DNA from 3 places in the Sphingobium sp. KKT206 genome. Region 3 is predicted to be linked to each of the others. Evidence: riboswitches for the same ligand, from Rfam matches in the RefSeq annotation. Region 3 holds a riboswitch; each other region holds the start of a gene.
The links. A riboswitch is a leader RNA that binds a small molecule or an ion and turns the genes downstream of it on or off. The one in region 3 is predicted to bind cobalamin.
Positions count from the first base shown of each region.

Region 1: linked by a shared signal. The riboswitch ahead of ACZ2HM_RS15500 (TonB-dependent receptor plug domain-containing protein) and the one ahead of cobW (cobalamin biosynthesis protein CobW) in region 3 are both predicted to bind cobalamin.
Region 2: linked by a shared signal. The riboswitch ahead of ACZ2HM_RS03340 (TonB-dependent receptor plug domain-containing protein) and the one ahead of cobW (cobalamin biosynthesis protein CobW) in region 3 are both predicted to bind cobalamin.

Region 1 is NZ_CM145764.1:3,194,149-3,204,359, reverse strand. It holds gene gltX (glutamate--tRNA ligase) at 1-1,155, opposite strand, end outside; gene ACZ2HM_RS15510 (NAD+ synthase) at 1,262-2,920, opposite strand; gene ACZ2HM_RS15505 (ribose-phosphate pyrophosphokinase) at 3,055-3,990, shown strand; cobalamin riboswitch at 4,079-4,308, shown strand; gene ACZ2HM_RS15500 (TonB-dependent receptor plug domain-containing protein) at 4,514-6,391, shown strand; gene ACZ2HM_RS15495 (ABC transporter substrate-binding protein) at 6,468-7,295, opposite strand; gene ACZ2HM_RS15490 (FecCD family ABC transporter permease) at 7,349-8,362, shown strand; gene ACZ2HM_RS15485 (ABC transporter ATP-binding protein) at 8,356-9,153, shown strand; gene cobT (nicotinate-nucleotide--dimethylbenzimidazole phosphoribosyltransferase) at 9,155-10,180, shown strand; gene ACZ2HM_RS15475 (histidine phosphatase family protein) at 10,177-10,211, shown strand, end outside.
Region 2 is NZ_CM145764.1:697,204-707,414, forward strand. It holds gene ACZ2HM_RS03340 (TonB-dependent receptor plug domain-containing protein) at 1-1,484, opposite strand, end outside; cobalamin riboswitch at 1,629-1,834, opposite strand; gene ACZ2HM_RS03345 (fatty acid desaturase) at 1,834-2,718, shown strand; gene ACZ2HM_RS03350 (adenosylcobinamide amidohydrolase) at 2,931-3,623, shown strand; gene ACZ2HM_RS03355 (efflux RND transporter permease subunit) at 3,944-7,087, opposite strand; gene ACZ2HM_RS03360 (efflux RND transporter periplasmic adaptor subunit) at 7,084-8,175, opposite strand; gene ACZ2HM_RS03365 (TetR/AcrR family transcriptional regulator) at 8,261-8,878, opposite strand; gene ACZ2HM_RS03370 (efflux transporter outer membrane subunit) at 8,971-10,211, shown strand, end outside.
Region 3 is NZ_CM145764.1:2,767,071-2,777,281, forward strand. It holds gene ACZ2HM_RS13425 (cobalt-precorrin-6A reductase) at 1-659, shown strand, start outside; gene cobJ (precorrin-3B C(17)-methyltransferase) at 623-1,384, opposite strand; gene cobI (precorrin-2 C(20)-methyltransferase) at 1,381-2,118, opposite strand; gene ACZ2HM_RS13440 (precorrin-8X methylmutase) at 2,115-2,744, opposite strand; gene ACZ2HM_RS13445 (cobalamin biosynthesis protein CobG) at 2,744-3,874, opposite strand; gene cobN (cobaltochelatase subunit CobN) at 3,871-7,155, opposite strand; gene cobW (cobalamin biosynthesis protein CobW) at 7,166-8,203, opposite strand; cobalamin riboswitch at 8,386-8,614, opposite strand; gene ACZ2HM_RS13460 (HoxN/HupN/NixA family nickel/cobalt transporter) at 8,702-9,748, opposite strand; partial or broken gene ACZ2HM_RS13465 (TonB-dependent receptor) at 9,830-10,211, opposite strand, start outside.

The DNA.
Region 1 (10,211 bases), 430 kb from region 3:
GTCGAAGGGTAGGTCGGTTAGCAGGCGGTGCGCGGCGATCAGGAAGTCCTGGTCTTCGGCGTCCCGCGCGGGGGCGTCGATGGGGCCGGTGACGATGCGCCACCAGTCGGCTGCACCCGCCACCGTCTCCAGATTGGGGCGGATCGCATCCCATGCCGGGGCGTCCATGCCGTCGGGCAGCCGCGCGGCCACCGTATCATAGGGCAGGAGATGCACGATTTTCTGGTTCAGCCCCGCCAGTTCCGCCTCATCGAAGCGCGCGGGCGCGCGGCCGAAATGGGCGAAATCGAAGCTGGCGATCAGCGGCTGCATGTCGGCGAACGGCTCAACCGACTGGCTGCTGCCGAGCCGCGCCAGCAGCGACGCGATCGCCATGGGCTCCAGCCCCAGTTCGCGGAAATGGGCGACGCCGAGCGACCCCAGTCGCTTGGACAGCTTGCCCTCCGCCCCGGTCAGCAGCGCCTCATGCGCGAAGGCGGGGAGCGGCGCGCCGAGCGCTGTAAACATCTGGATCTGGGTCGCGGTGTTGGACACATGATCCTCGCCGCGCAGCACATGGGTGACGCCCATGTCGATGTCATCGATCACCGACGGCAGCATATAGAGCCAACTGCCATCGGCGCGGCGGATCACCGGATCGGACAGCAATTTGGGGTCAAAGCGCTGTTCGCCGCGAATGAGGTCGGTCCAGACGATCGGCTGGTCATGGTCCAGCTTGAAGCGCCAATGCGGGCGGCGGCCTTCGGCTTCATAGGTGGCGATCTGGTCCGGCGTCAGGCTCAGCGCGCCGCGATCATAGACTGGCGGCAATCCCCGGCCCAGCAGCACCTTGCGCCGCAATTCCAGTTCCTGTTGCGTCTCATAGGCGGGATAGACCTGGCCCGCCGCGCGCAACGCCGCGAACCGGCTTTCATACAGCGCGAACCGCTCGGACTGTTTGGCCTCCGCGTCCCAGGTCAGGCCCAGCCAGTGCAGGTCGGCGCGGATCGCATCGGCATATTCGGGGCGCGAGCGTTCGAGGTCGGTATCGTCCAGCCGCAGCAGGAATTGCCCGCCGCTCTTCTGTGCGAACAGCCAGTTATGCAGCGCGGCGCGGATATTGCCGACATGGAGATGGCCGGTCGGGGACGGCGCGAAACGGGTGATGACGGTCATGGATATCTGGTCCTGATCCCGTTCGCCCTGAGCCTGTCGAAGGGCTGTTCTTCTTCAGAAGAAGGACGAGGCTTCGACAAGCTCAGCCCGAACGGAGTTTGGGGTGTCATGTTCTAAACGCATTAGTGATCGGATAGCGCCGGTCGCGGCCGAAGTTGCGGGTGCCGAGCTTCACGCCGGGGGGCGACTGGCGGCGCTTATATTCGGCGACATAGAGCAGCCGTTCGATCCGGGCGACGGTCTCGCGCTCGAAGCCGCGCGCGACCAATTGCTCGACCGACAATTCCTCCTCGACCAGGCCGTAGAGGATGGGGTCCAGCACTTCATAGGGCGGCAGGCTGTCATCGTCGCGCTGGTCGGCGCGCAATTCGGCGCTGGGCGGCTTGCTGATCACCCGCTCCGGCATCACCGGGCCGGTGGGGCCAAAGCCTTCGCCCAGCGTCGGGACGTTCGCGTTGCGCCAATGGCACAGGTCGAACACGGTCGTCTTATAGGCGTCCTTCAACACCGAATAGCCGCCCGCCATATCGCCATAGATGGTCGCATAGCCGACCGACATCTCGCTCTTGTTGCCGGTGGTCAGCAGCATGTGGCCGAACTTGTTGCTGAGCGCCATCAGCGTCACGCCCCGGATGCGCGACTGGATATTCTCTTCGGTCAGGTCGCGCTGCCGCTCGGCGAATACATCGCCCAGCATCGTGTCAAACGCGCCGACCGCCGGTTCGATGGGGATGCTGTCGTAACGCACGCCCAGCAGCCACGCGCAGGCGACCGCATCGTCGAGGCTGTCCTGGCTGGTGAAGCGCGAGGGCATCATCACGCACCATACCCGGTCCGGCCCCAGCGCATCGACCGCGACGGCGGCGGACAGCGCGCTGTCGATCCCGCCCGACAGGCCCAGCACGACGCCGGGGAAGCGGTTGCGGTTCACATAGTCGCGCAGGCCCAGCACCATCGCATTGTAAATGTCGGCGGGCCGGTCATCCAGGACATGGCGATCGCCGGGCAGGCAGACCCATTGTCCGGCCTGCTTCTCCCACGTCGTCAGCACCAGCGCCTCGTCCCAGTCGGGCAGTTGGTGCGCGATCGACAGGTCGGCGTTCATCACGAAGGAGGCGCCGTCGAACACCAGCTCATCCTGCCCGCCGACGCGGTTGAGATAGGCGAGCGGCAGATTGGTCTCGCGCACCCGCGTCCCCGCGACGCCATTGGTGCGGCGGTCATCCTTGTCGACCTCGAACGGGCTGCCATTGGGGCTGATCAATATGTCCGCGCCCTGCGCCTTCAGATGCGCGGTGACGAAGGGGAACCAGATATCCTCGCAGATCGGCACGCCGATCTTGACGCCCTTGAAGTCGATGGGCGCGGGCAGCGGGCCGGGCGCGAACAGGCGCTTTTCATCGAACGTGCCGTAATTGGGCAGCTCGCGCTTCTGGCGGATGGCGGTGACCGCGCCGTCTTCCAGCAGCGCGACGACGTTGAACAACACGCCCTGCGCCGCGACCACGGTGCCGACCAGCATCGCCGGGCCGCCATCGCCGGTCGCCTGCGCCAGCCGATCGAGTTCCTGATTGGCGCGCTCGACCAGCGCGGGTTTCAGCACCAGATCTTCGGGCGGATAGCCGATCAGCTGCAATTCGGGATAGACGATCAGGTCCGCATCCATCGCCCGAGCCCGCCATTCCAGCATCGCGTCGGCATTGGCGGCAAGGTCGCCCACCGACTGGGTCATCTGGGCAAGGGCGATCACGAGTTTGTCGGTCATGGACGCGGCCCCTAATGCATTTTTCCGGCTGGCGCAAAAGCGCCTTTCCACCGCGACCCCGCGCCGCTACAGGGGCGGCGTTTCACCCAGCGTCATCAATTCGTCACGCCTTTTCATTTCAGGGGGTTTTGGCCATGAAGCTCATGACCGGCAATTCGAACAAGCCGCTCGCGGCCGCCATCGCCGACTATATCGAAATTCCCCTGACCGACGCCAGCGTCCGCCGCTTCGCCGATGAGGAAGTGTTCGTGGAAATCCACGAAAATGTCCGGGGCGAAGATGTGTTCGTGCTGCAATCGACCAGTTATCCCACCAACGACAATCTGATGGAATTGCTGATCATGATCGATGCGCTCAAGCGCGCATCGGCCAAGCGAATCACCGCCGTCGTCCCCTATTTCGGCTATGCCCGGCAGGACCGGAAGCCCGGCCCCCGCACCCCGATCAGCGCCAAGCTGGTCGCCAATTTGATCACCAAGGCGGGCGCCGACCGCGTCCTGTCGGTCGATCTGCATGCGGGTCAGATCCAGGGCTTCTTCGATATTCCGACCGACAATCTGTTCGGTGCGCCAGTGATGTCGGCGGATATCCAGGCGCGCTTTGGTGATCGCAACCTGATGGTCGTGTCGCCCGACGTCGGCGGCGTGGTGCGCGCCCGCGCGCTCGCCAAGCGGCTCGACAACGCCCCGCTCGCCATCGTCGACAAGCGGCGTGAGCGCGCGGGCGAATCGGAAGTGATGAACATCATCGGCGACGTCGCGGGGCGTTTCTGCGTCCTGATCGACGATATCGTCGATTCGGCGGGAACGCTGTGCAACGCGGCCTCCGCGCTCAAGGCCGCCGGGGCCGAGGATGTCGTCGCCTATGTCAGCCATGGCGTGCTGTCGGGCGGCGCGGTTGCGCGCGTGGATGCGTCCGACCTGCTGGAACTGGTCATTACCGACACGATCCAGGGGACCGAGGCGGTCAACACCGCCAAGAAGGTCCGCCACCTGCCCATCGCCCCGCTGCTGGGCGAAGCGATCAAGCGCATTGCCGACGAAAGCTCGGTATCCAGCCTGTTCGACTGACAGCATGAAGCCGGGGCGGCAATTGCCGCCTTGCGTGATGGCCTGCCGCCCGCTATCGGGCTGCCGTCCGTAGCGCTCGCTTGAGCGCAACGGGCAAGATCGCGCCGGTGCCTCTTGATCGAGGCTTAAAAGGGAAGGCGGTGCGGATGGCTCACACCATCCAAAGCCGCAGCTGTCCCTGCAACTGTAAGCGGTGAGCGTGATGTACACGGCTTCCTCTTCGAAGGAAGCAGCCACTGGACCGTCAAACGTCTGGGAAGGTCGTACATGACGCCATGACCCGTGAGCCAGGAGACCTGCCGGCGTTCTGGTCGCTCTTGCCTTGGTCCAGGGGATGGCCGCGGCACGGTAACTCTCCGTCTGAGCGACGACAGGAAGGCGGCCGGGGCCGCAACCGTCGTGGGACGCTGGGCTATATATGCGCCGGTTCGTCGCCCTGCGTCGGCCGTCGATGCGCGAGGCCATGCGCCTATCATCGACATGCTCCACCGCCCGATATCGCTCGGCGCGGAGGAGACTATATATGGTTAAATACGGCATATCCCTGCTGGCGCTCGTTGCTGCCAGCCCCGTTTTCGCCCAGGCCCCCGAACAGATTTCGGACCTGAGCGGCAACAGCACCCCGATCATCGTCACCGCCTCGCGCGTGACCAGCGAAGCGCGCGAGATCGGCAGCGCGGTGTCGATCATCACCCGCGCCGATATTCAGCGCAACCAGATCCTCTTCCTGAAGGACATATTGCAGGACGCGCCCGGCGTGCAGACGACGGCCGACCGGCCAGGCCAATTGACCAGCGTGCGCATCCGGGGATCGAACAATAATGAGATTCTCTGGCTGATCGACGGTATCGAGTTGGGCGATCCCAGCGCGATCAGCACCCAGTTCCAGGCCGATCACCTGACCAGCCGCGACATCGACCGGGTCGAAATCCTGCGCGGCAACCAAAGCTCGCTTTATGGCTCCGATGCGGTCGGCGGCGTCATCAATATCATCACCCAGCGCGCGACCGACGAGGGACTGCAGGTCAATGCCGAGGCCGAAGCCGGTTCCTATGGCATGCGCAGCGGCGGCGCATCCTTGCTGGGCAAGAGCGGCGCGCTCGATTTCCGCCTGAGCGCGACCGGCTATCGCCATGACGGCCCCTCGCTCGCCGATCCCCGCACCGCCAGCCCCGCAGGGTCGGCAACCGAAAAGGACGAATATCGCCGTTACGGCTTTAGCGGCCGGGTCGGCTATCAGGCGACCGAAACCCTCTCGCTGCAAGCGATCGGCTATTGGTTCGATGCCTTCAGCGATCTCGACAATACGACGTCCGACAGCGACGATACCGCCAAAACGCGCGACTATGCCGCCGCGGGCCAGGCCAGCTACAAAAGCCTGGACGGCCAGTTCACCGCCGACCTGACCGCCAGCCGCTATGCCGCGCGCCGCCGCTATTTCGGCATCTGGAACCGGGCCGAGGGCGACCTGTTCCGTGGCACCAAGGACGAGCTGACGCTGGCCCTCGCCTATGGCGGCACCGGCCCCGTCAGCCTGGCCGCGGGCGGCAATTATGAGCGGGAGAAGACGACCCAGATCACCAGCTTTTCCGGCGCTTTCCCCGCCCGCGTCAACACGCGGTCGGCCTATGCCGAAATCGCGCTGCGGCCGGTCGCGGGGCTTACCCTCACCGGCGCGGCGCGGGTCGACGACAACAGCCGCTTCGGCACGTTCGATACCTATCGCGGCACGCTGGCTTATGCGCTGGGCGCGCTCAAGCTGCGCGCCAGCTATGGCACCGGGGCCAAGGCACCGGGCCTCTATCAATTGTTCGACCCCACCTATGGCAATCCAGACCTTGAAGTCGAAACCAGCCGGGGCGGCGATGTCGGCTTCGACCTGGCGCTGGCCGAAGGGCTGACCGCGCAGGTCAGCTATTTCTTCACCCGCAAGACGAACGAGATTAATTTCGACGGCAGCCGTCCGCCCTTTGGCGGCTATGGCCAGTTCGGCCGCACCCGCGCGGAGGGGATAGAGGTTGGCGTCACCGCCCAGCCGCTGCCCTGGCTCGGTGTCAGCCAGACCTATGGCTATACCGACCATGAAATCGATCGCGACATGGACGGCACCTATGTAAACAGCGGCCGCCCGCGCTATACCGGCACCACATCGGTCATCCTGACCCCGGCCGAACGCGCGTCGATGACCGCGCGGGTGCGCTATCATGATGGCGACTCGTCGGGCTTTGGCGGCGCGACTAAGGCCTATACGGTGGTCGACCTGCTCGCCTCCTATGGCATCACCGACCGGGTCGAGCTGTATGGCCGCGTCATCAACCTGTTCGATAAATGGTATCAGGTCAGCTACGGCACCCAGACGCTCGGCCTGTCGGCCTATGGCGGCGTGCGCCTGAGCTTCTGATATGATCCCGTCCCCGCCATCAGACCCCGTTAGGCAGGCTGCGCTTGGCCAAGACCGGGTCGTTGGCGGGGAAGGGTCAGCGCGGCTTGACCGCGCGGGCGATCGCCTGCGCCGCCTGCACATAGGCGGGGCCGCCGCACACCGTCCACGCCTGCGGAATGGCGATGCGCGGGATGCTGCGCAGCGCGGGATGGTGCAGCATTTCCGTGCCCTGATCGGTCACTTTCTGCGTCGCGCTTTCGATGATCAGATAATCGGGCCGCGACGCCACCATTTCCTCCAGGCTCATCTGCGACAGAGCGGGCTTGCCCAAGCGAGTCGCGAGATTGGTAACGCCCGTGCGCACCAGCAGATCATCGATCAACGTGCCCGATCCGGTCAGATAGCCGCGCCGCTGATAATAGGCCGCGACCGGCGCGCGCGCGGGACGGGGCAGCCGCGCCAGATCCGCCTCCATCCGCGCGATCAGCGCCTCGCCGCGCGCCGGATGCCCCACCGCCTGCGCCACCTGCCGGATCGAGGCCAAGATGCTGGCGTAATTTTCCGCCGATTGCAGGTCGAGCGTGCGGAAGGGCAGGGTCTTGAAAGGGGCGAGCGCCGGATGCCCGCGCGCGGGCAGGCCGATCACCAGATCAGGCCGCGCCGCCAGCACTTCCTCCGACGTGCCGCGCAGCATCGGCAGGCCGCGCGCCGCCTCTGCCGCCGCCGACATATCGGGATCACGCACATTGCTGGTCAACCCGGCAATCTGCCCCCGGTCGGCCAGCGCCAACACCAGTTGATCGGAACAGAGGTTCAGCGACACGATACGCTTGGGAACACCACCAACCCGTTCCGCCGCCACAACGGGCAAGGCGACGCACAACAGGCAGGTGGCGAGGGCGAGCGAGCGCAAGATCATCATCGCGCTTCCATAACGCCCCGGTGCCGTGACACAAGCAAGCCCGATCGGACCCCATGCGCCTGACCCATGAACCGCCTGCGCCGCGCCATCGTGCGTTGATGCCGCTGCTGATCGCCGGGGTGGTGATCGTCGCGGTCGCCTCGCTGCGGCTTGGCCCGGTCACGCTTTCGCTCGACCGGCTGTTGGCCGTCGTCATGGGTCATGGCGATCCGGTCGCGACCACCATATTGCTCGACCTGCGCCTGCCGCGCACGCTCATCGGCCTGTTGGTCGGGGCGATGCTGGGGCTGGCGGGGGCGGTGTTGCAGGGCTATTTGCGCAATCCGCTCGCCGAACCCTCGGTGCTGGGCGCGTCCAATGCCGCCGCATTGGGCGCGGTCGCCGCCATTTATTTCGGCGTGGCGGGCTGGCATCCCGCGATGCTGCCTTTGCTCTCGATCGCCACCGGGCTGATCGCGCTGCTGCTGCTCTTCACCCTGGCCGGACGCGCGGAAATCGCGTTGACGCTGATCCTGGCGGGCATCGCCGTATCGACGCTCGCCGGGGCGGGGATCAGCCTTGCGCTCAACCTCTCGCCCAATCCCTTCGCCGCGATGGAGATCATGACCTGGCTGATGGGGTCGATCGAAAACCGGTCGATTGATCATGTCTGGATCGTCCTGCCCTGCGTGATCGTCGGCGGCGCGCTGCTGCTGATCGACCGGCGCGCGCTCGACGCGCTGACGCTGGGCGAGGATGGCGCGCGGTCGCTCGGCGTCGATCTGCGCCGTACCCGCACCCGCCTGCTGCTGGGCGTCGCGATCGGCGTGGGCGGGGCGGTGTCGGTGTCCGGTTCGATCGGCTTCATCGGCCTCATCGTGCCCCATCTCGTCCGCCCGCTGACCGATCGCAGCCCGTCCGCCATCCTGCTCCCGTCGCTGCTGGGCGGCGCGATCCTGCTGGTCGCGGCCGACATCCTCGTTCGGCTGATCCCCACCACCAGCGAGTTGAAGCTCGGCGTCGTCACCGCCTTCCTCGGCGTCCCCATCTTCCTGCTCCATCTGTTGCGGGAGCGGCGGACATGGTGACGATCCGGGTCGAAGGGCTGTGCGCCCGGCTTGGCCGCCGCGCCGTGCTGCATGACATCGATGCGACGCTCGCCCCCGGCGCGCTGATCGGCATTATCGGCCCCAATGGCGCGGGCAAATCGACGCTGGTGCGGGCCATGCTTGGCCTGATCGCCACGACGCGCGGCAGCGTGACGATCGACGGGCGCGCCATCGCCGCCCTGCCGCCGCGCGACCGTGCCCGCGCCATCGCCTATCTGCCGCAGGGGCAGACGCTGCACTGGCCGCTCAGCGTCGAGCGGCTGGTCGCGCTTGGCCGCCTGCCCCATCTTGGCCCCATGTCGCGCATCGGCGCGGCGGACCATGACGCCATAAGGGCGGCGATGGCCCGCACCGACGTCGCCCATCTCGCCGACCGGATCGCCACCGAATTGTCGGGCGGCGAGCGCGCCCGCGTCATGCTCGCCCGCGCGCTGGCGGTCGGCGCGCCCGGCCTTGCGGTGGACGAACCCCTCGCCGCGCTCGACCCCGGTCATCAGATCGACGTCATGCAATTGCTCGCGCGCGAAGCGCGGGCGGGTGGGCTGGTCATCGCCGTGCTGCACGACCTGTCCATGGCGGCGCGCTATTGCGACCGGCTGCTGCTGCTCGATCGCGGCAGGCTGGTCGCCGATGGCCCGCCGGACACGGTGCTAACGCAGGACCGGTTGCGCGCCGTCTATGGCATCACCAGCCGCATCGACCTTGCCGCCACGCCGCCGCTGGTCGCCCCGCTCGACCGCTGGACCGCCGCGCCTGATCATGGAGAATAAGATGCCGCCCGCCCCCTTCTGGTCCAGCCCCGCCGACTTCGACGCGGCGCTGCGCGCGCTGCCCGGTCCCGACACCGACGCCATCGCCGCCGCCGCCGCGCGGCAGGCGCAATTGACCAAGCCCGCCGGATCACTCGCCCGGCTGGAGCAAATCGCGCTGTTCTTTGCCGGGTGGCAGGGGCGCGCGATCCCGGCGCTCGACCAGGGCCGGGTGCTGATTTTCGCGGGCAATCATGGCGTCACCGTCCATGGCGTCAGCGCCTTTCCCGCCGCCGTCACCGCGCAGATGGTCGCCAATTTCAATGCTGGCGGCGCGGCGATCAACGCGCTGGCCGGTGCTGCGGGCCTCGACCTGCGCGTCGTGCCGATCGACCTTGACCGCCCGACGGACGATTTCACGCAAGGCGCGGCCATGAGCGACGCGGACTGCCTCGCGGCGCTGGCGATCGGCGCGGCGGCGGTGGAGCCGGGCCTCGACCTCGTTCTGCTCGGCGAAATGGGCATCGGCAATTCGACCGCCGCCGCCGCGCTTGCCGCGCGCAGCCTGGGGGGCAGCGCGGCCGATTGGGTCGGGCCAGGCACCGGCGTCGATGCCGACGGCATCGCCCGCAAGATCGCGGTCATCGACCGGGCGCTCGCCTTCCATGCCGACGCGCCGCTGACCCCGTTCGAAACGCTGCGGCGCGTCGGCGGGCGGGAGATTGCAGCGATGGCGGGCGCAGCGCTGCGCGCCCGGCAATTGCGCATCCCGGTGATGCTGGATGGGTTCATCAGCGGCGCGGCCATCGCCCCCCTCGCCGCCGCCCATCCCACCATCACCGACCATTGCCTCGCGGGCCATTGTTCGGCCGAACCTGGCCATGACCGGCTGCTCCGCCAGCTTGGCCTTGATCCGTTGCTGCGCCTTGGCATGCGGCTCGGCGAAGGCAGCGGCGCGGCTGTGGCGGCCAATATCGTGCGGTCCGCGCTCGCCGCCCATGCCCAGATGGCGACCTTCGCCCAGGCCGGCGTGTCGGGCGCGGCATGACGCCCCGGCTGCTCCATTTATTGCGCCATGG
Region 2 (10,211 bases), 1.6 Mb from region 3:
CAGATGCCTGTGCGTGGCAGCGGGCAGGATATGAAGATGATGAGATCGTCTGAGTCGCGCCGGAAGAAGGTGGCACTGGCCTGCAACCGCCCGTTGACGAGATTCTGGGTGACCCCGGCGTCCCAGCCCTTCGAGCTTTCCGGCTGGAGCAGCTGATTGCCGAAGTCGCTTTGCAGCTGGAACAGCGACGGTGCCTTGAACCCCTCGGCATAGCTGGCGCGCACTGTCGTGCCGGTCTGGCTCACCGTGTAAACGCCGCTCGCCCCAAAGGTGGTGGCTCCGCCAAAGCGGTTGTGGTCATCATGCCGAACGCCGCCGGTCAGGGTCAGGCCCGTCACCGGTGTCGCCACGATCTGCCCGTAAACGCTGTCGATCCGGGCCCGTCCGATGGAAGGACGCGCACCAAAACTGCTGCTGGAAAAGCGCGATGTCTCGCGTTCCAGTCCACCCGTCAGCTGCCAGCCTTCTGCGATATCGAACATGCCCTGATATTCGATACGTTCGTTGCGGCCATTGCCGACAAAGGTCTCGGCAGGCAGGCCGACAAGGCTGAAGTTGCGGCGACGGGTGTCGGTGTACGCATAGCCCAGCCGGTTACGGAAGCGACCGTCGAACAGCGTGGCGTTAACTCCGGTATAGCCGACGATTTCGCGGGTGCGCGATTCCTCGTTCACATCACCAAAGGCAAAGGTTGGTGGAGGGAAGCCATCGATATTCACCCGGCCTTCCGAATACCAGCCGCGCGCATCGAGCGACAACCAGTCGCTCAGCGCCAGATTGAAACTACCGTTGGCACCGTAATTTTCATAGCCATCCTTTTCGATGCCGCCGCGCGCTTCGCTGAATGAGGAGATGCCATCGGTGCGGAAGTATCCTGCGCCCACGCTGGCCGAAAACGGACCGGCTTTTCCGGCAATGTTGCCAACCAGCTGTCCAGTATCGCGATAGCCATATTCGCCGCGTACGTTGACTGTCAGGGCGTCCGTCGGCTGGCGAGTGATCATGTTGATAACCCCGCCGATCGCTTGGCTGCCCCAAAGCACCGACGATGGTCCGCGCAAAACCTCAATTCGCTCGATGTTGCCGATCAGCAGATTGCCGAAGTTGAAGCCGCCCCCCGGCGACGAAGGGTCGTTGAGCTTGATGCCATCGACCAGCGCCACGGTCTGATCGCTCTCTGCACCGCGAATGAACACCGATGTGGATGTCCCGACGCCGCCGTTGCGCGTGATGCTGACACCCGGCACGGTTCGCAGGATATCGGCGACGGTTTGGGTCTGCCGCCGCTCGATTTCGGCCGAATCGATCACCGTGATGGATTGGCCGACCCTTTCGACGGGCTGGGCGCTGCGGTTGGCGGTGACGACGATGACCGGTTCGTGCGGCGACATGGTGCGGACATCATCCTGCGCGTGCGCAATGAAGGTGCCGCAAAGCCCGAGAGCTGCGGTGGAAACGGTCACTTTTAAGAACAGATTTTGCATGTGTATCCCCTGTCAAACAACAAGGGGTTGCTCGCACCAATGGCACGACAGAGCGTTCGCTGGCTTGTCACCCGCGCGCGCCACCCCAATCGATGTCGTCACGCGAGGATTGACCTCGATCACGCTGAACACCCCGTCCGCGCAAAGGACCGACTACAACAGGCAGGTCTCCTGGCTCCCGGGTCAACACGCTCGCCCCGCCTTCCCAAGTGCAAATGCACCCAGTGGCATGAAGGGGCGACCGCTCTCCGGTCACAGTTGCGGGGACAGCCACGGATTACAGGGGTAGATACCTGCTTCCGCGTTCCCTATTAATCCCATCTCTGGGAACCTGTTGCGGCGTCGCAATATGGCGAGCAAAACCGCATTGCAAGGAAAATGCTGTGCTGACCTTCATTACTGGCGGGTCCCGCTCGGGCAAAAGCGCGCCCGCCACACCAACACCATCCATGATTGTGACCAACGTATCCAGCGGCGCGACCCGGACCAGCATTTTCCCAAATCTCCGCGCGCAATGTTCTGGCTGCTGGTCCGCAGCATCACCGGTCTCAACTATTATCGGGTGGCGCGCGCTGGACGCATCTGGGCACCCATCGCCAATTTCCACAATCCCAAACGCTTCGGTTTCGATTACCGCCTGTCGCTGCGCCTACGCTATGTCGCATGGGCCGTGCTGGTCTATGGCGCGATATTGTGGTCGCCCTTTCGCTGGCAGATACTGGGCCTGATCCTCATCCCGCAATTTTTCTGGGTCAATGTCTTCAACCGCATCCGCGCCATGGCCGAGCATAACGGCCTCCCCGATAATCACGAACTCAACGGCACCCGCACCGTCATCCCGACCTTGCTCGACAGGCTCCTCATCGGGCCGCTCAACATCAGCTATCATCTGGAACATCACCTCTTCCGGTCCGTCCCCTGGCATAATCTGCGCCGCCTGCACCTCCATCTGATGGCCAACCCAACCTGTGCGGCGAACGCGCATGTGTCGCGCGGATATTGGGGCATGATCCGGGAGCTCATGCCGACGCGTGGCGTGAGCGGGAGTGACGGGGGATTGGGTGAGGCGGCAGCCCAAAGATCTCCCGGACGCTATTGCGCCATCCTTTTGCAGGTGGATGGAGCAGACATGATTGCCACACGCAGACGTCTCCACGATTGCGAAGGCTGCATCAACGGTATGTTTGCAAAAATCGAAAAACCGTCGAGCATTCTTTGTCGTATACTCGAATAAAGCACCAATATTTCTTACCAATTTTCCAGAGCTCATGGATATGATCGGGCAGAGATATTCTGGTGCAGCAAAACCAGATTAACGGATGCTTAGTTTTGGGAGAGTATTTTTACTTGTAGCAGTTGTTAGCCTTGAGCCGCGTGTACATACCTACGCACAGAGGCGCATGGTTAGTGTTGCAAGCGCAGTGATATCGTGCGAGGCAGGTCTTGATGAATCCATTTTCCGTTCACTGTGCCAGCCCTTTCCTTGTTGCCTCGTTCCCTCAACCACAAGCTGTTTTGAGTTGGTCGCTGACGCGGCCAGGCTTCGCAGAAGTCAGCAGTGTCGCATGGCTCTATGTCCGGGATGCCGATCTGAGCATGGATGTCGATCCAGCCTTGCTGCTTAGAAAAAGCATGCAGTCGGCGGGATTGACGGATGCGGTCCACCTCATGACATCTCGAGATATCACCAAGCATCACATGTCTCAGGCGTCCTTCGGGCGGGCTACGGCCAGCTGCCTGGCGACCGTCGGTCTTGGTAATGCGGTGCGCGTCGGTTCTGCACCCGTTGCTCATCAGGATGTCGGGACGATCAACCTCCTCGTGCATGTCGATCGCCCTCTGTCACAAGCGGCGCTCGTGGAGACCATTTCAATTGTTGCCCAGGCGCGTACGGTTGCAATGATCGACCTTCCCTGGAAGCCATCTGGATTGGCCGTGACGGGAACTGGGACCGACTGCATCGTCGTCGCAACTCCTATCCATCCAGACATGGAACAGTTTGCTGGCCTGCATACCGACATAGGCGCAGCTGTCGGTCGGGCCGTCTATGACGCAGTCTGGTCGGGTGGACATGTCTGGATCGCCGAACAGCAGCGTACTGAAGCGCGATCTACATGCGCGTTGGCGCCCCCTGACTGACTTTGACAGGAAGGACCGCGCCAGACGAAAAAAAACTCCCCGCGCGGCATCATGTTGCTCCGGCGCGCCGTTACGGCATTTTCGTTTGAACTGCTTAGCGGACAGCGCTGCGACGCCTTGGCAAAGCGACGAAGTGCAAGGAGCGCGCCGGGGGCCATCAAAACCGTCAACGTTTCGTTCGGGTCGGCGCAGTCATAAGGGCCCTTTCGCAACCGGCCAGTGTTACGCAGCCGATGAAGGAAAGCCGACGGGCAGCAGCTGAGGATGAGACAATCGAAGGCTTAACGTCGCATAAGGCGCGACGGCAGATGGCCTCCCTCCTAGGCCGCCACCGGGTTTGCGCCAGGCAGCGGACTGGGATGCTCCTCACGGGATTGCGGCTTGATCTTGAACCACAGGGCATACAGCGCGGGCAGGAACACCAAGGTCAGGATCGTGCCGCCGAGCGTCCCACCGATCAGGGTCACCGCCATCGATCCCCAAAAGACTGAACTGATGAGAGGCACAAATGCGAGCACCGCCGCCAGAGCGGTAAGAATTACCGGTCTGGACCGTTGCACAGTCGCCTCGACCACGGCGTGGTAGGGATGCATCCCTTCCTTCTCATGGTCATGGATTTGGCCGATCAGGATGAGCGTATTGCGCATTAGGATGCCGGCGAGGGCGATCAGGCCCAAAATAGCGTTGAAGCCGAACGGTTGGCCGCTGATCAGCAACGTAGGAACGACTCCGATCAGCCCCAGAGGCGCGGTCAGCAGCACGATCGCCATGGCCGACAGGCTGCGCACCTGGAGAATGATGACGATCATCATCAGAACGATCATGATCGGGAAGATCGGCGCGAGTGCCGAATTGGCTTTCGCGGCCTCCTCGATCGAACCAGCCATATCGATATGATAGCCCGATGGCAGATCCTTGATGATGGGGTGAAGCTTTTTGAGCATCGCGGTCGAGACGTCGGGCGGTTGCAGTCCCTCAGCGATGTCGCCACGAACGGTGATCGTCGGCAACCGATCGCGACGCTGAAGGATCGGGTCCTCCATCCGCACTTCCAGTTTGCCGATCTGGCTCACCGGCACGCGCTCGCCATTAGCGCCAGTCAGCATATAGTCGCCGATCCGCGCCGGATCGAGCCGGTCACTGCCGCTTGAGCGCGCGATGACATCGACGGTGCGGATATCCTCACGCGCCTGGCTGACGGTAACCCCGGTCAGCAAAAACTGAAGCTGCTGCGCAACGTCGCTGGATGTCAGGCCGAGCGCGCGCAGTCGATCCTGATCGAGCACGAAATGCAACGCGGGGGCACGGTCGCCCCAATCGGCGTTCACGGTTCGCATCATCGGATCGTCCTGCATGATCTTCTGCGCTTTGGCTGCGACGGTGCGGACCGTCGCCACATCAGGGCCGCTGACCCGGAAAGCGACCGGGAAGGGCGAATAGGGACCAAAAACAAGCTGGGTCGCGCGCACCCGTGCCTGCGGCGCGAGGCCGTCGGCCGCGGCCTGGCGTAGCTTAACCTTCAGGGCATCACGTGCTTCTTCGTCTGCGGTGAGTACGATGATCTTTGCAAAGGAAGGGTCGGGTAGTTCGGGCGACAGAGACATGAAGAAGCGCGGGGCGCCCTGGCCGACATAAGCGGTCACGATTCTGGCTTCGGGCTGTTTACGCAGCCAGGCCTCGACTTGCTTTGCGGCCTCGCTGGTGCGGGCGATCGCTGTTCCCTTGGGCATCTGCACCTCGACCAACACTTCGGGCCGATCGGACGCGGGGAAGAATTGTTTGTTGACGAACGGCATGCTGGCGCCCGCAATCAGGAACGCGCCGAGTGTCGCGAGCGCGACAAGTTTCTTGCGCCGCACTGCCCAGGCGATGACGCTGCGCACTTTCTCATAGCGTGGCGTCTGGTAGATTGCGGCATGCCCCCCTTCCACCGGCTTGATGTGCGGCAGCATCTTCACGCCCATATATGGCGTGAAGATCACCGCGACGAACCAGGAGGCGATCAGGGCGAAGCCAACGACCCAGAAGATGTTGCCGGCATATTCGCCGGCGGTCGATTGCGCGAACCCTACCGGCATTAACCCGATCACCGTCACCAGCGTTCCGGCCAGCATCGGCGAGGCGGTATGGCTCCAGGCGTAGGCGGACGCGCGGATGCGGTCGTAGCCCTCCTCCATCTTCACGACCATCATTTCGATCGCGATGATCGCATCATCAACCAGCAGGCCGAGCGCCAGGATCAGTGCGCCGAGCGTGATCCGGTCAAGAACGCGGCCGGTGGCCCACATGATGACGAGCACGATAGCGAGCGTCAGCGGCACCGCCGCCGCCACGACGATGCCGACCCGCCAGCCCAGGCTCACAAGACTGACGATCATCACGATTGCCAGCGCTTCCAGGAAAGTGTGCATGAACTGGTTGACCGCCTCGGAGATATTGACCGACTGATCGGTGACCGGGGTCAGGCTCATGCCGAGGGGTAGTTCGTCTGTGATCTTCTCAATTTCCGTCTTCAGCGATTTGCCCAGGTCAAGGCCGTTCCATCCCTCGCGCATGACGACGCCGAGCAGCAATGCAGGCTCGCCCTGGCTGCGGATCAGGAAGGCGGCGGGGTCTTCGTAACCACGCTTGACCGTGGCGATTTCGGACAGGCGCAGCGTGACACCGTTTGCGACGATGGGCAGGTCACGGATCTTCGACAGGTCGTCGAATGCACCGTCGAGGCGCACGATCACCTGCTGTGCCTTGGTTTCGATCGAGCCTGCGGGCGTGATCATATTCTGCGCCGCCAGCGCAGCGAAGATGTCGCGTGGCGAGACGCCAAGCGTCGCCAGCCGCTCCTGGGCGAATTCGACATAGATGCGCTCAGGGCGCTCGCCCACGATATTAATTTTGTTGACGCCAGGAACATGCAGTAGGCGCTGGCGCAAGGTCTCGGCTTCACGTGCGAGCAACCGCTGCGGCTCGCCCTTAGCCTTGAGGGCATAAAGGGCGAAGGTGACTTCGCCATATTCGTCGTTCACGAATGGCCCGACCGCTCCGCGCGGCAGGTTAGGCGCTTCGTCCGACATCTTCTTGCGCGCTTGATAAAATTGGTCCGGCACGTCCTTGGGCGGCGTCGTGTCCCGCAAGGTCAATGTGGTGAAGGCCAGACCGGGCCGTGTGAAGGTTTCGCTGCGATCATACCAGCGCAGTTCCTGCAAACGCTTTTCCAGTCGCTCGGCGACCTGATCCTGCATCTCCTGAGCTGTCGCGCCGGGCCAGGCGGTGACGACCGTCATCACCTTGATGGTGAAGCCCGGATCCTCCGCCCGTCCCAACTTCAGGAACGCGACGGTGCCCGCCAGAATGATCGCGATCAGGAAGAACAAAGTGACTGATCGCTCGCGGACAGCCAGCGCGGATAGATTGAACCGGCTCGGCTTACCGGGCTCATTTCCGGGCAGATCGTGCTGCCCGCTCATCGGGCTGCACCTGCGGCTTGCGCAGCGATTCTAACCTGCTGACCCTGATGCAACATATGGGCGCCCATCGCGACGAAGCGGTCGCCAGACTTAAGTCCCGATGTCACATTTGCAGTCTCTTCACCAAGAGCAGAGACGCGAACCGGCCGCCACGCGACCGTTGGCTTGGTACCCCCGCTGACAATCCAGACGCCTGGACCTCGCCCGGTGTCGTGCAGTGCGCCAAGCGGCACTTGGGTCGTAACCTCTTCGCCTGGCGTAGCAAGGGTCACAGTGACAGTGGATCCGAGCGGCGCTCGAGCGACCGCGCCTGCAAGGACATAGCGGGCTTCGAACGTGCGCGAGGCTGGATTGGCGGAGTCAGCGAGCTGGCGCAGGGTGGCGCTGCCGGTCGCACCGTCGTAGGTGCGGGCCCGGGCGACAGAGTTCAGTGAGGGCCGCACCGTTTCGGGCAATTGCACCAGGGCTTCGCGCGGTCCTGACCGTGCTAATCGTATCACGGTCTGTCCGGCCGCAACCACCTGTCCAGGTTCTGCCAGCGTCTCGACGACTGTGCCGTCGGCATCGGCGAGCAGGACACCATAGTTGGTTTCGTTACGCGCCACATTGGCCTGCGCCTGTGCTGCGGTGAGCTGAGCGCGCGCCGAATCGGCAGCTGCCTTGGCCTGGTCGTAAGCCGAGGCCGATACGGCGCCCGCGCCCACCAGATCGCGGTAACGCCTCTCATCGGCTGCAGTCTGCAATGCGCGCGCGCGGGCGGCTTCGACGGTGCCTTGTGACGCGCGGCTCGCGAGCGCGAGGTCGGCAAGGTCGATCCGCATCAGCGGCTGTCCGCGGCGAACGACCTGTCCGGCGTCAACCAGACGCTCGATCACCTTTCCGCCGACCCGAAAGCCCAGATCGCTCTGCACGCGTGCCGCAACGATGCCGGTAAACTCGCGTGTCGCAGCATTGGCCAGGCTCGAGGTGGTTACCCTGACGAGTGGTGGCTGTGTCCGTGGATCGGATTGGGTGCGGTCGCACCCGGCCAGTGCGATCGAAAGCAGGATGGGCAGGCCAAGGGCAAAATGACGATAGCGATGGGACACGCACGATTCCTCCGAAGTATGGAGGATCGATAAGTGTCTAGTGACCATATTGTCAATAGGTCACATAAATCTGATCTGGCCGGGTTTAGGGTGCTAGGCTGCGCAGGATGAGGCCCATAACCTCGCTTTGTGCGTCGGGAAGCAGGTCCAGATTCCGCTCGAGATGAAGTGGATCGATAAAGGGGGTCATCGCGTAGAATATCGATCGGCAGATTTCGTCGATCGGTGTCTTGCGTTCGAACTCCCCATTTTCGCGGCCATCCCGGATGATCTCCTCCAGCATCGCTTTGAGGGCATCGGCATAGACTTGCGTCGATGACCAGCGCTCCTTCGCCGATAGCGCCGCAATCTCAAAGATCTTTCGATCATCGAAAAACAGGGCGACGCTGAGCGCAGTAACGCTTTTGAACATACGACGGAGCCGGTCGGTCGCGCTGCCGCCTTCATCGATGGCGGCACGCGCCTCGCTGAGGATTTGCACGAGGCGGGCGCTACAGATGGCTTCGCCGATCGCCTGTTTCGATTCAAAGAAGCGATAGATATAGGCTTTCGAGAAGCCGATCTCGCGCGCCAGGTCAGAGACCGCGGTTTTGCCATAGCCGTAGCGCGCAAAACATTCATTCGCGGCTTCGACGATCTGATCACGTACGCTGTGTTCGGCCGGCCCGCGGGTCGAGGCCGTTGGAGTGGATGGTTTCATCATGCTCGCTCCTTAAACGCTCCAGCCAGCATTGACAAATCGTGACCATAAGGAACATTAGTCATATATTGAACTCAATCTCTCGAGGCTTGAACATGCGACACCGTCGATCCGCATTCCTGTTGTCAGCTACGGCCGCGCTTCTGGGCGGCTGTGCTGTCGGGCCTCGCTACGTCGCGCCGGTTTCCTCGGCGCCGACTGCTTTTGTCGGCGCTCCCGCCGTCGATTCGCGAACTGCGGCAACGCAGATGGCGGACCTGGTCAATTGGTGGCGGGCGTTCCAAGACCCGCTGCTGACCAGTCTCGTCGAGCGCGCGCTCGCCCAGAATCTGGATCTGCAGCGGGCGAGCGCGCGCGTCGTTCAGGCGCGCGCCGCGCTGAAGAATGCCAACGCCGCGCTCCTGCCATCCGGGCAGATGAGCGGTCAGGGTGGCGAAACCTATCAGTCGCTGGAAACTCCGATCGGACGGATTGGCAGCGCATTCCCGCAATTCGAGCGTTCAACCGAAACCTATGAGTTTAATCTTGGCGCCAGTTGGGAAATTGACCTGTTCGGTGGCCGTGACGCCGCTCGCGACGCGGCCCGCGCGGATTGGCAGGCATCGGCGGCGGCAGCAGTCGCCGCACGCCTTGCAGTGGCTGCGCAGACTGCGGATACCTATATCGCCATCCGGACCTTGCAGGCGCGCCTCGACGTGGCGCGCGCGCAAACCGACACCCAGCAGAAACTCGTCGATCTGATCACCCTTCAATATCGCAAAGGCGTCGCGGCCGAGCTACAGGTTCGCCAGGCCGAAGGCGCGCTGGCGCAGGTGCGCGCCTCGATCCCGGCTTTACAGAACGAACTCGACATGGCGATGAATGCCCTCGATGTGCTGATCGGCGTTCAGCCCGGCACAACGCGATCTGAACTGGCGACGCTCTCCCCGATACCGCTGTCCCCTGCTGTATCGACGGCGGGCGGGCCGGCAGCGCTTTTGCGGCGTCGGCCCGATATCATTGCGGCGGAACGGACGCTTGCCGCTTCCAACGCCCGGATCGGGGTCGCCGTCTCTGAATATTATCCCAAAATCTCGCTAAGCGGTCTGCTTGGCACGGCGACGACGGCGGCAGGTGGTCTGTTCACTGGCAATGCGACGCAAGCCAACGGCGTGTTGGGCTTGCGCTGGCGCCTGTTCGATTTTGGTCGTGTCGATGCGGAGATCAAGGCTGCCAAGGGCCGTAATGCCGAGGCGCTGGCTGCGTATCGCCTGACCGTCCTGCGTGCGTCGCAGGATGTCGAGGATGCCTTCTCGACATTGGTCCAGCAGGAGGCGCGTGCGGCAGCTTTGTCACA
Region 3 (10,211 bases):
CGAAAAATCCCCGCGCTCAACCGGTTCCGGTGCGGGTTGGCGGGTTCGGCGGGATGGCTGGGCTGACCGATTATCTGCGCGACCATCGCGTGACCCATCTGGTCGACGCGACCCACCCCTTTGCCGCGACGATGAGCCGTCATGCGGTGGAGGCTGCGCGGCTTGTGGGTGTGGCCCATGTCGCCGTGACCCGTCGCGCGTGGGAACCGGTTGCTGGTGACCGCTGGACCCGCGTTGCTGATATCGACGGCGCGGTCGCCGCGCTGGCAGGACAGGCCCGCCGCGTCATGCTGGCGCTGGGGCGGATGCATGTCGAAGCCTTCGCCGCGCAGCCACACCACCACTATCTGCTGCGTTTCGTGGACGCGCCGGAGCAGCCGCCGGGCCTGCCCCATCACACCCTGATCGTTGATCGCGGGCCATTTACCGTCATGGGCGACAGCCAGCTGATGCAGGCGCACGCCATCGATCTGGTGGTGTGCAAGAACGCTGGCGGCAGTGGTGCCGATGCCAAGCTGATCGCCGCGCGGGCGCTGGGCCTGCCGGTCCTGATGATTGACCGACCCGCCGTTCCGGGCCGGACCGAGTGTTATCGCCCGGAGGATGTGCTCGCGTGGCTGGGTCATGATGCCGAACCCAAGGCCGAGCGGGGGGTGTAGAGAATGGGACCAGCCGCACGTTCGATGATCCGCGTCAGGCTCGATCCGACGATCACCATCGTGCGCATATCGGCCATGTCCGCGCGGGCCTGACCCAGCGGTACGATTTGCAATTGTTCGTCGGGCGTCGATAGGGCGCGGGCGAACAGGATCGGGCGATCATTGCCACACACCGCGCGCAGCAATTCCAGCACACGTTCGAAACCTTCCGGCCGGGCTTTCGACCGCGGGTTGTAGAACGCCATCGCAAAGTCTGCCTCTGCAGCCAGCCGCAGCCGCTTTTCGATCACGGACCACGGCTTGAGGTTGTCCGACAGGTTGATCGCGCAAAAATCGTGCCCCAGCGGCGCCCCCGCTCGCGCGCTGGCGGCCAGCATGGCAGTGATGCCGGGCAGCACCCGGATGTCGAGATCGCGCCAGTGGGCCGGGCCAGCCTCCAGCGCCTCGAACACGGCGGCGGCCATCGCGAACACGCCGGGATCGCCAGAAGACACCACCACCACGCGCCGGCCCTGCGCCGCCAGTTCCAGCGCATGGGCCGCGCGATCCAGCTCCACCCGGTTGTCGGATGGATGCAACGTCAGCCCCTCACGCGGGGCGATGCGGGCGACATAGGGGATATAGCCGATAACATCGCTTGCCCCTGCCAGCGCGGCGGTGACTTCGGGCGTGATCAGTGCCTCGTCGCCCGGTCCCAGACCGGCGATGGATAGCGAACCGCTCATGGACGACGCCCCTGTCCATGAATCAGCAGGATCGAGAAATAGGGCGTGACGCTGGTCGCCTCGATCAACCGCGTGACGCGCTGGCCGGGCATGGCGGCATGTTCGACCAGCCATGCCGCGTCCTCGCGCCCCGCCGCTGCCACCGCGCGGCGCAATTTGGGCAGGTTGCGCCCGATCTTCATCACCACCAGCGCATCGGTATCGCGGATGCGCCGGGCCAGTTCCTCCTCGGGCAGGGTCGCCATCGCGATGGTCAGCACGTCATCGCCCCAGGTGATGGGAATGTCAGTCGCGTTCCATGCCCCGGCCATGCCGGTGATACCCGGCACCACCGTCACCGGGACGATGCCCGCCAAACGGCCATGAAGGTGCATGAACGAGCCGTAGAAAAACGGATCGCCCTCACACAGCACAACCACGTCCTCGCCCGCCTGCGCCAGCGCCAGCAAACGTGCGGTGCATTCGGCATAGAAGGCGGAAAGACAGTCGTTGTAGCGGGGATCGGACAACGGGATCTCGGTCGTTACAGGATATTCCATCGGGATTTCAATCACGTCGGCGCGCAGCATCCCTTCGACAATCCGCCGCGCCTGCCCCGGCCGTCCGGCCTTGCGGAAATAGGCAACATGGCGAGCGCCACGCACCAACCGGTCGGCGCGCACGCTCAGCAGATCGGCCGCGCCGGGACCAAGCCCGACGCCGTGGATGGTTCCGATTGATGACGACGCGCTCATTCGGCGCGGCTTGCCAGCGCGTTAATCGCGGCGACCGTGATCGCGCTGCCGCCAAGCCGCCCATCGACAATGCAGCACGGCACCGGCGGCGCGGCCCACAGCGCGGCCTTGGATTCGGCCGCGCCGACAAAGCCCACCGGACAGCCGATGATGGCCGCAGGGCGCGGGCAATCGGGATCTTCCAGCATATTCAGGAGATGGAACAGCGCGGTTGGCGCATTGCCGATGGCCACCACCGCGCCCGCCAGATGCGGTCGCCACAGTTCCAGCGCGGCGGCGGAACGGGTGTTGCCCATCGCCCGCGCCATGTCCGGTACTGGCGGCGCACTGAGCGTGCAGATGATCGGATTGTTGGCCGACAGGCGGGCGCGAGTGATCCCTTCGGACACCATCCGCGCATCGCACAGCACCGGCGCGCCATCGGCCAGCGCGGCACTGGCCGTTTGTGCGAAGCCGGACGAAAAGCGGATATGCGCCGCCAGTTCGACCATCCCGGCGGCATGAATCATGCGGACCGCCACCGGCTCCTCATCGGCAGAAAAGGGCGCCAGATCGGCTTCGGCGCGGATCGTGGCGAAGGACTGGCGATAAATGGCCGCGCCATCGGTTTCATAGATATGGGGCATCAAGCGGTTCCAAATTGGGCAAGAAGGTCGGCCGGGCCAAGCGCGGAGTGAACCGCAGGCCCTCCGGCGCGCGCGTTCAGGGAAAGATCGAACAGGCCATCGCGGCCCGTCAGCGTGACATCGGCGGCGCGCGGGCGGGCACAGCCCTTGGCACAGCCCGAAACATGCAGCCGTCCCGCGATATGCGGGGCAAGGCGGCGGGCAAGATCGCGGGTTTCAACCGACGCCTGCGTGCAGCACGGCGCGCCCGGACAGGCATCCACATGCAGCAGCGGATCGGCAGGGTCGGTGATCAGGCCATCCACCTGCATGGCAGGCGCGCCTTCTACTACGAGCACCCGCCACGGGCTAATCCGCACCCCCCCGGCAGACGATCCCTCCATCACACCAGCCAGTATCGGCGCCTCTATCCGGCCGAACGGCAGGCCATAAGCCCAGCCCAGATCATGGATGCCGGGCGCGATGCGAGCAGCCGACGGCGCGGGCAGAATGTCGCCACAGGCCCATTCGGGCAGGGCAACCGTGTGCCGGGCCATGCGCCCCGCTTCCGCGCCACCGCTGGCAGAAAACCAGTGTGCCAGCGCGATCAGGGCGTCCACTTCCTGACCTGCGACAACTGCAACACCGCCCGGATGGCCATCGGCGCGCAGGATCAGGCCGCCTTTTTCGTCGCGCTCGATGCGGAAATCGCCCACCTCGCCGTGCAGGGCGCAGGCCCGACCAGCATCGATAACGAAGCCCATCTTGCCCGGAAGATCGGGCAACTCATCCAGCCGGGTCAGCAACGCGCCCGCAATGCGATGGCTGTCATCACCGACCCGCCAATCCGGCGCGACCAGAATGTTGCGTCGCTGTTCGATGACGGGGTCACCGTCCACCAGATCGAGCGTCAGCAACCGGTCGAGCAGCGCCTGCCAGCCGGTATCGCGCACCCCACGAAGCTGGAGATTGGCGCGGGCGGTGATGTCGATCAGGGCATTGCCATGCGCGATGGCGGCATCGCACAGGCCCAGCACTTGCGCGCGGGTCAGGCGGCCAAGCCGCGGCTTTACCCGCATCAGCAACCCGTCGCCCGCGATCATCGGGTGCCACGCATCGGGGCACCAACCCCTCACCATAGGCCCGGTCATGTCCGGTCCTCATGGCTGGGCAGGCTGGCGAGGATGGAATTGCGCCGGGTCTGCCACAGCCCGGCGGCATGGAGCGCTGCAAAGCGGGCTTCCATCGCCGCCAGCGCGCCGGGATTCTCGCGCACAAGAAACGCGCGAACATCGGCTTGGCCCAGCGTCGCATCGTGATAGAGATCGAACAGATGCGGCGGCACGCTACCTGAAAGGTGCGCAAAGGCGCCCATATGATCCAGCGTCGCGGCCAGTTCCGCGCCCCCGCGAAAACCATGCCGCATCATGCCTGCAACCCAGTCGGGATGGGCGGCACGGGCACGGACCACGCGGGCGATCTCTTCGGTCAGGGTGCGCGCGGCCGGCTTCAGCGGGTCGCGACTATCGAGGTGATAGAGCGCTGCCGTCCCGCCTGTCAGCGCCTTGGCAGCGGCAAAGCCCGCCTCATGCGCGGCAGAGTCCGCGGCCAGCAGCAGATCGGTTTCCGGCAAGTCCTGAAGATGAACAAAGGCGTCTGCCGCTTCGACGCGCCGACGCAGGCCCTCAGGATCGGGCGTGCCCCCGATCACATCGGAGGTTGCGTCAAACGCATGATCCGATGCCGCCAGCCATGCCTCTCCGGCCGAGCGTCGCGCCGCATCGGTATAGACCTCGGCCGCATCGCCAAGGCCAAGGCCATAACTCCCCGGCGCCGGTCCATAGACTCGCGGGGCCGGCGCCTGCCCCGCAAAGGGGTTCCAGTCCGCCGGTTCGTCCCGCAAACACAGCGCTCGCACCGCCTGTCCGAACAACATGGGCAGCGCCGGGAAGGCATCGCGGAACAGGCCTGAAACCCGCAGTGTCACGTCGATGCGCGGCCGGTCCAGCAGCGCCAGCGGCAGAATCTCAACGCCCGCCACCCGTTCGGATGTCATGTCCCACAGCGGTTTTGCGCCGAGCAGGTGCAGCGCCATGGCGAATTCCTCGCCCGCCGTGCGCATCGTGGCCGATCCCCACAGATCGACCACCAGCCCGCGCGGATAATCGCCATGATCCTGCAAATGCCGCCGGATAAGTTCCTCTGCCAGTGTCACGCCTTGCGCGTGGGCCGCGCGTGAAGGCACCGCCCGCGGGTCTATTGCATAAAGGTTTCGCCCGGTCGGCAGCACATCGCTGCGCCCGCGAAACGGGGAGCCGGAGGGACCGGGCGGAACGCGCCGTCCGTCCAGCGCCGTCAGCAATCCGGCCCGCTCGGCTGCGCCCTGATCGCCCCGCCCGAACACATGCAGCCCGTCACCGAACTGGCTGTCCTTTACATCGCAAACGAAGCGATCGATCCGGGTGATCGCCTCAACCAGCGTGGCCGCGCCATCAAGGCCCAGTTCCGCCTCCAGCCCCAGCACGCGCGCTTCGTCGCGGATGCTCGCTTGCAGGCGGTCGCGGCGGGCCGGGTCCAGCCCGTAAGCGTTGGAGAATTCATCCAGCAGCGCCTCGATCCGGGCCAGCCCCGCGCCGCTTTTAGTTTGCACCAGTGGCGGCGGAACGTGTCCGATAGTAACCGCACCGATCCGGCGTTTGGCCTGCGCAGCTTCTCCGGGGTCGTTGACGATGAACGGATAGATCACCGGCATCGCGCCGATCAGCGCCTCGGGCCAGCAAGCGCCAGACAGCGCGACCGATTTGCCCGGCAGCCATTCCAGCGTGCCATGCGCGCCGATGTGGACCAGCGCGTCGCTGCCCCGTTCGCGCAGCCACAGATAGAACGCAACATAGCCATGGCGCGGGCAGCGGGACAGATCGTGATAGTCCCCGTCTCGATGGACGCGCTCGCCGCGTTCGGGCTGCAAGGCGACCAGCGCGCTGCCGATGGACAGCGCGGCAAAACGGAACGCGCCGTCAGCGACTGCCACATCGGCTTCCGGTTCGCCCCACGCGGCATGAAGATCAGCGCGCAAGGTCTCGGGCAATGCCGCCTGCGCCTTGCGATACGCGGCCAGCGGCCAATGCTGATGTTCGCTTTCAAGGCGCGCGCCCAGATCGGTCTGGCCATCCGTGGCATATCCCGCCTCGGCCAGATCGGCCAGGGTCGCCTCGGCTGAGGCGAGCGCATCCAGCCCCACGGCGTGGGCCATCTGGTATGCCTTGCCGGGATAAGTCGACAGGATCAGCGCAACCCGCCGATCGGCAACCGGCCTTTGCGAAAGGGCGATCCAGCCTGCCACGCGCGCAGTGATCGCCTCGATCCGGTCGGGATCGGCGCGGTGGACGGTGCGGGCAAAACCTAGTGCGGGATCGCGCGCACCCGCTTCCTTGAAGCTGGCGACCCCGGCAAAGACCCGGCCGTCAATTTCGGGCAAGACCACGTGCATGGCGAGGTCTGCGGGGGACAGCCCGCGCGAAGCCGCTGCCCAGCCGGTGCGGCCCGACGTGGCCAGCGCCAGTTGGAACACGGGAACGCCCGCGCCATCGAGCGGGGTATCGCCGTCTTCGCCACGCGCGGAAAAGGCGGTGGCGTTGATGATCGCCGCCGGGCCAAGGCCGCGCACCCAGCGGTCCACCTGATCGCGCACCTGCGGGGCTTTCAGCGAGGGGACGAAGATCGACAGTGCGTCAAAGCCGTGCCGGTCGAACGCGGCATGCAGGGCGGCAAACGGGTCCAGATCGTGGGCGGTCAGGTAAGAACGATAGAAGATGATCAGGACCAGCGGTCGTCCGGGATTGCGCGCAAAGGATTCAGGATCGACGACGCCCCGGTCGGGATGCCAACCTCCCGCCATAGGCAGCGGCTCGCAATTTTGGGGAGGGGTATCGATCAGCCCTGCCAGCCGTGAAAGCGCAACAAGCGCCGCCTGCGCCGCCCCTGCACCGCCGGCATCGCACAATTGCGCAAGGCTTCTCAAAGCAGGCACGGGGACGGTCGAAACTGCATCCAGCCGCCCGTCCTCCCAGCCGTCGCCGGGCAGCACGGCCAGCGCGATGCCTCGCGACCGGGCCAGAGCCTCCACTCGTTCCAGCCCGTAACTCCAATAGGGCGTACCGCCAATCAGCCGGATCAGGATCGCCTTCGCACCTGACAGCGTCCGCTCGACATAGGTGTCGACCGATAGCGGGTGCATAAGCGCTGCCAGATTGGCGAGCCGCAGCGAAGGAAATGTCGCATCGTCTGCACGGGCCTGATGCCATGCCGCCGCGAACGCCCCCAGATCGCTGTCCGAAAAGGACAGGACCACAAGATCCGCAGGCTCTTGCCCCAGATCCTGCGGGACGGCGGTTTCCTCCATCCCGTGCGTTTCGCGGAAAATGACGTGCATCGCCTGCGCCTTACGCCAGCAGCACCGCGCGAATGGCGTCTGGATCGACATGATCGTGCTCGGCAATGGCGACCAGCGTGGTGCGGCGCGGCTCGTCAGGCCGCCACGGACGGTCGTACTGGTGGCGCACCCGCGCGCCTACCGCCTGCACCAGCAGCCGCATCGGCTTGCCCGCAACGGCGGCATAGCCCTTCACGCGCAGGATATGGTGATCGCGCGCCAGCGTTTCGATCCGCGCGACAAGGGCCGCCGGATCGGCAATTTCGCCCCATTCGATAACGGCGCTGTCAAAATCATCGTGTTCGTGATCATCATCCCCATCATGGTGCGATGGGCGCGCGGCGATGTCGTCCTCGGCGGCGGCATCAAGCCCCAGAATCACGCGCGGATCGACCACGCCTTCGGTCAGTTCGATCACCGGCACCGGGCGGCCAAGCTCTGCCGCGATGATCGCGCGTGCGGCGGCAACGCCTTCGGGTCCGGCCAGATCAACCTTGGTCAGCAGGATCATATCGGCGCAGGCAAGCTGGTCCTCGAACACTTCGGACAGCGGCGTTTCGTGATCGATGCTCGGATCGGCGGCGCGCTGGGCGTCAAGCGCGGCCACATCGGGCGCAAACCGGCCTGCCGCAACCGCCTCGGCATCGGCCAGCGCCAGCACGCCGTCCACGGTGATCCGGCTGCGGATCGCTGGCCAGTCAAACGCCTTGAGCAGCGGCTTTGGCAACGCCAGACCCGATGTCTCGATCAGGATGTGATCCGGGCGGGGATCAAGCGCGAGGAGCTTCTCGACCGTAGGAATGAAATCGTCCGCCACGGTGCAGCAGATGCAGCCATTGGCCAGTTCGACGATGTTTTCCGCCGGGCAGTCTGGAATGGCGCAGGATGCAAGAATGTCGCCATCCACACCCAGCGTACCGAATTCGTTGACCACCACCGCCAGCCTGCGGCCGCCCGCATTGCGGATCAGGTGGCTGATAAGCGTGGTTTTCCCCGCGCCCAGAAAGCCCGTGATGATGGTGACAGGCACCTTTGACAGGTCGGCCACAAGCAATTCCTCCGCGCGCCAGAGCGACAAACGGCGGGGCTTGCCGGACAAGTCCGGTCGGCGCGCGACGACGGGCGAGCGCGACAAAGCACCCGTTACCACGCGACCGTGCAGCCCCAGCCACACAGCTTCGTCGCTCAGACGGAGAGTTACCGTGCCGTGACCATCCCCTGGATCAGGCAAGAGCGACCGGTGCGCCGGCAGGTCTCCTGGCTCGCGGGTCACAGCTTGATGCACGCCTTCCCAGACTTGGCGCTTGCGCGCTGTCCAGTGGCCGCCCCTGAGTTCAGGAGCATGTGCATCGCGCTATCCGCTTACAGTTGCAGGGACAGCCACGGATTTGGGAGCAAGCCCCCGCACCGCATTCCCGATTAAGCCCCTTGCGAGGGCACCGGCGCGATCATCGAAGGGCGGAATCAACCCGTCCTTCGCCATGCGCCCTAGACGAAGATCGGAGCCAAGCCAATTGATGATGTTGCTTCATGCAACGATGGACGATCAGGTAACGACAGAAACCTCGATCTCATCGAACCGCTTCCAGCGATAGATCGCGTAACTCGCCAGCCAACAGAACACGAAAAGTCCGATGATGGCGAAGCCCAGACCATTGAAATTTTCGCCCAATTCAATGGCGATCCGCCATGGGGCACCCGTAAGGGCCAGTTTGTCGCCAATCAGGGCCAGCGTTTCGATTCCACCAATGACAATCGCCACGATGGCCGAGATCAGGGTGATTGTGATGTTGTAGTAGAGCTTGCGGATCGGCTTCACGAAGGCCCATTCATAAGCGCCCAGCATCACCACGCCGTCCGCCGTATCGATGAGGGCCATACCGACCGCGAACAGGGCGGGCAGGACCAGGATTGTCCCGATCGACAGGCCATCGGCGGCCTGGCTGGCCGACATGCCCAGAATGGCAACTTCGGTTGCGGTATCGAACCCAAGCCCGAACAGAAACCCCAGCGGGGCCATATGCCAGCTTTTGTTCACAAGGCGGAACATCGGCCTGAACAGTCTGGAAAGCAGACCGCGCCCACCCAATAACAGATCAAGATCGTCCTCGACATAGCTGCCGCCTGCACGAACATGCGCAAAGGTCCGCCAGACAGAGCGCAGGATGACCAGGTTCATGCCGGCGATCGTGAACAGGAAAAGCGCGGAAATCACGGTTGCAATCACGCCGCCGATTTCCTTGAAGGCGCCGAACTGCGACAGCGCGCTGGCCGTCACCGCAATGATGATCGATGCTATGGCAATGATCCCGGAATGCCCGATCGCAAACCAGAAGCCGGCCGAAACCGGGCGCTGACCATCCTGCATCAGTTTGCGCGTCACATTGTCGATGGCCGCAATATGATCGGCATCGACCGCATGGCGCAGGCCAAGCCCCCAGGCAAGCACAGCGGTGCCGAGCATTAACGGCTGCGCATGAAACAGGCTGAATGCCCAGACCCAGACGCCAATGTTGGCGGCGATCAATCCGGCAAACAAGGCACCAATTCGTAGGCGCAGAGACAGGGATGGCAGTGTCTTCGTGAGGGGCATGATTGGCTCGGCGATTAAGGAATGTACAAACGGAGGATGGCGCAGCAGACGTGCTGCAGCGCCGCCCATCAAGGGATTTCGCTAGAAATTGACCTTTGCGCCAATCCTCACGGTTCGAGGCTCGACGACACGACTCAACCGGCCTTCCACCGGAGCACCTGCATCAAAGGCGGGGATGTAGGACTCGTAATAATAGGCGATGTCCTTGTCCCGGCTGTCGAAGATGTTCAGCACTTCTCCAAATATCTCGACCTTCTTGCCCGTCCACGCGGCGCGGGCATTCATGACGGTGCTGCCCCGATCCCGGACACTGTTGTCCTCGACAAGCGGAGAAGGTCCGAGGTGGCGCACCCGAATGCTGGCTTCCCAGGGATCAAGAATGATGGCGGCACCGGCTGAAGCCGCGTTCTCAAATGCATTAGGGATGTGATCGCCATTGTCGAAGCGGGCATGGCTGGCAGTA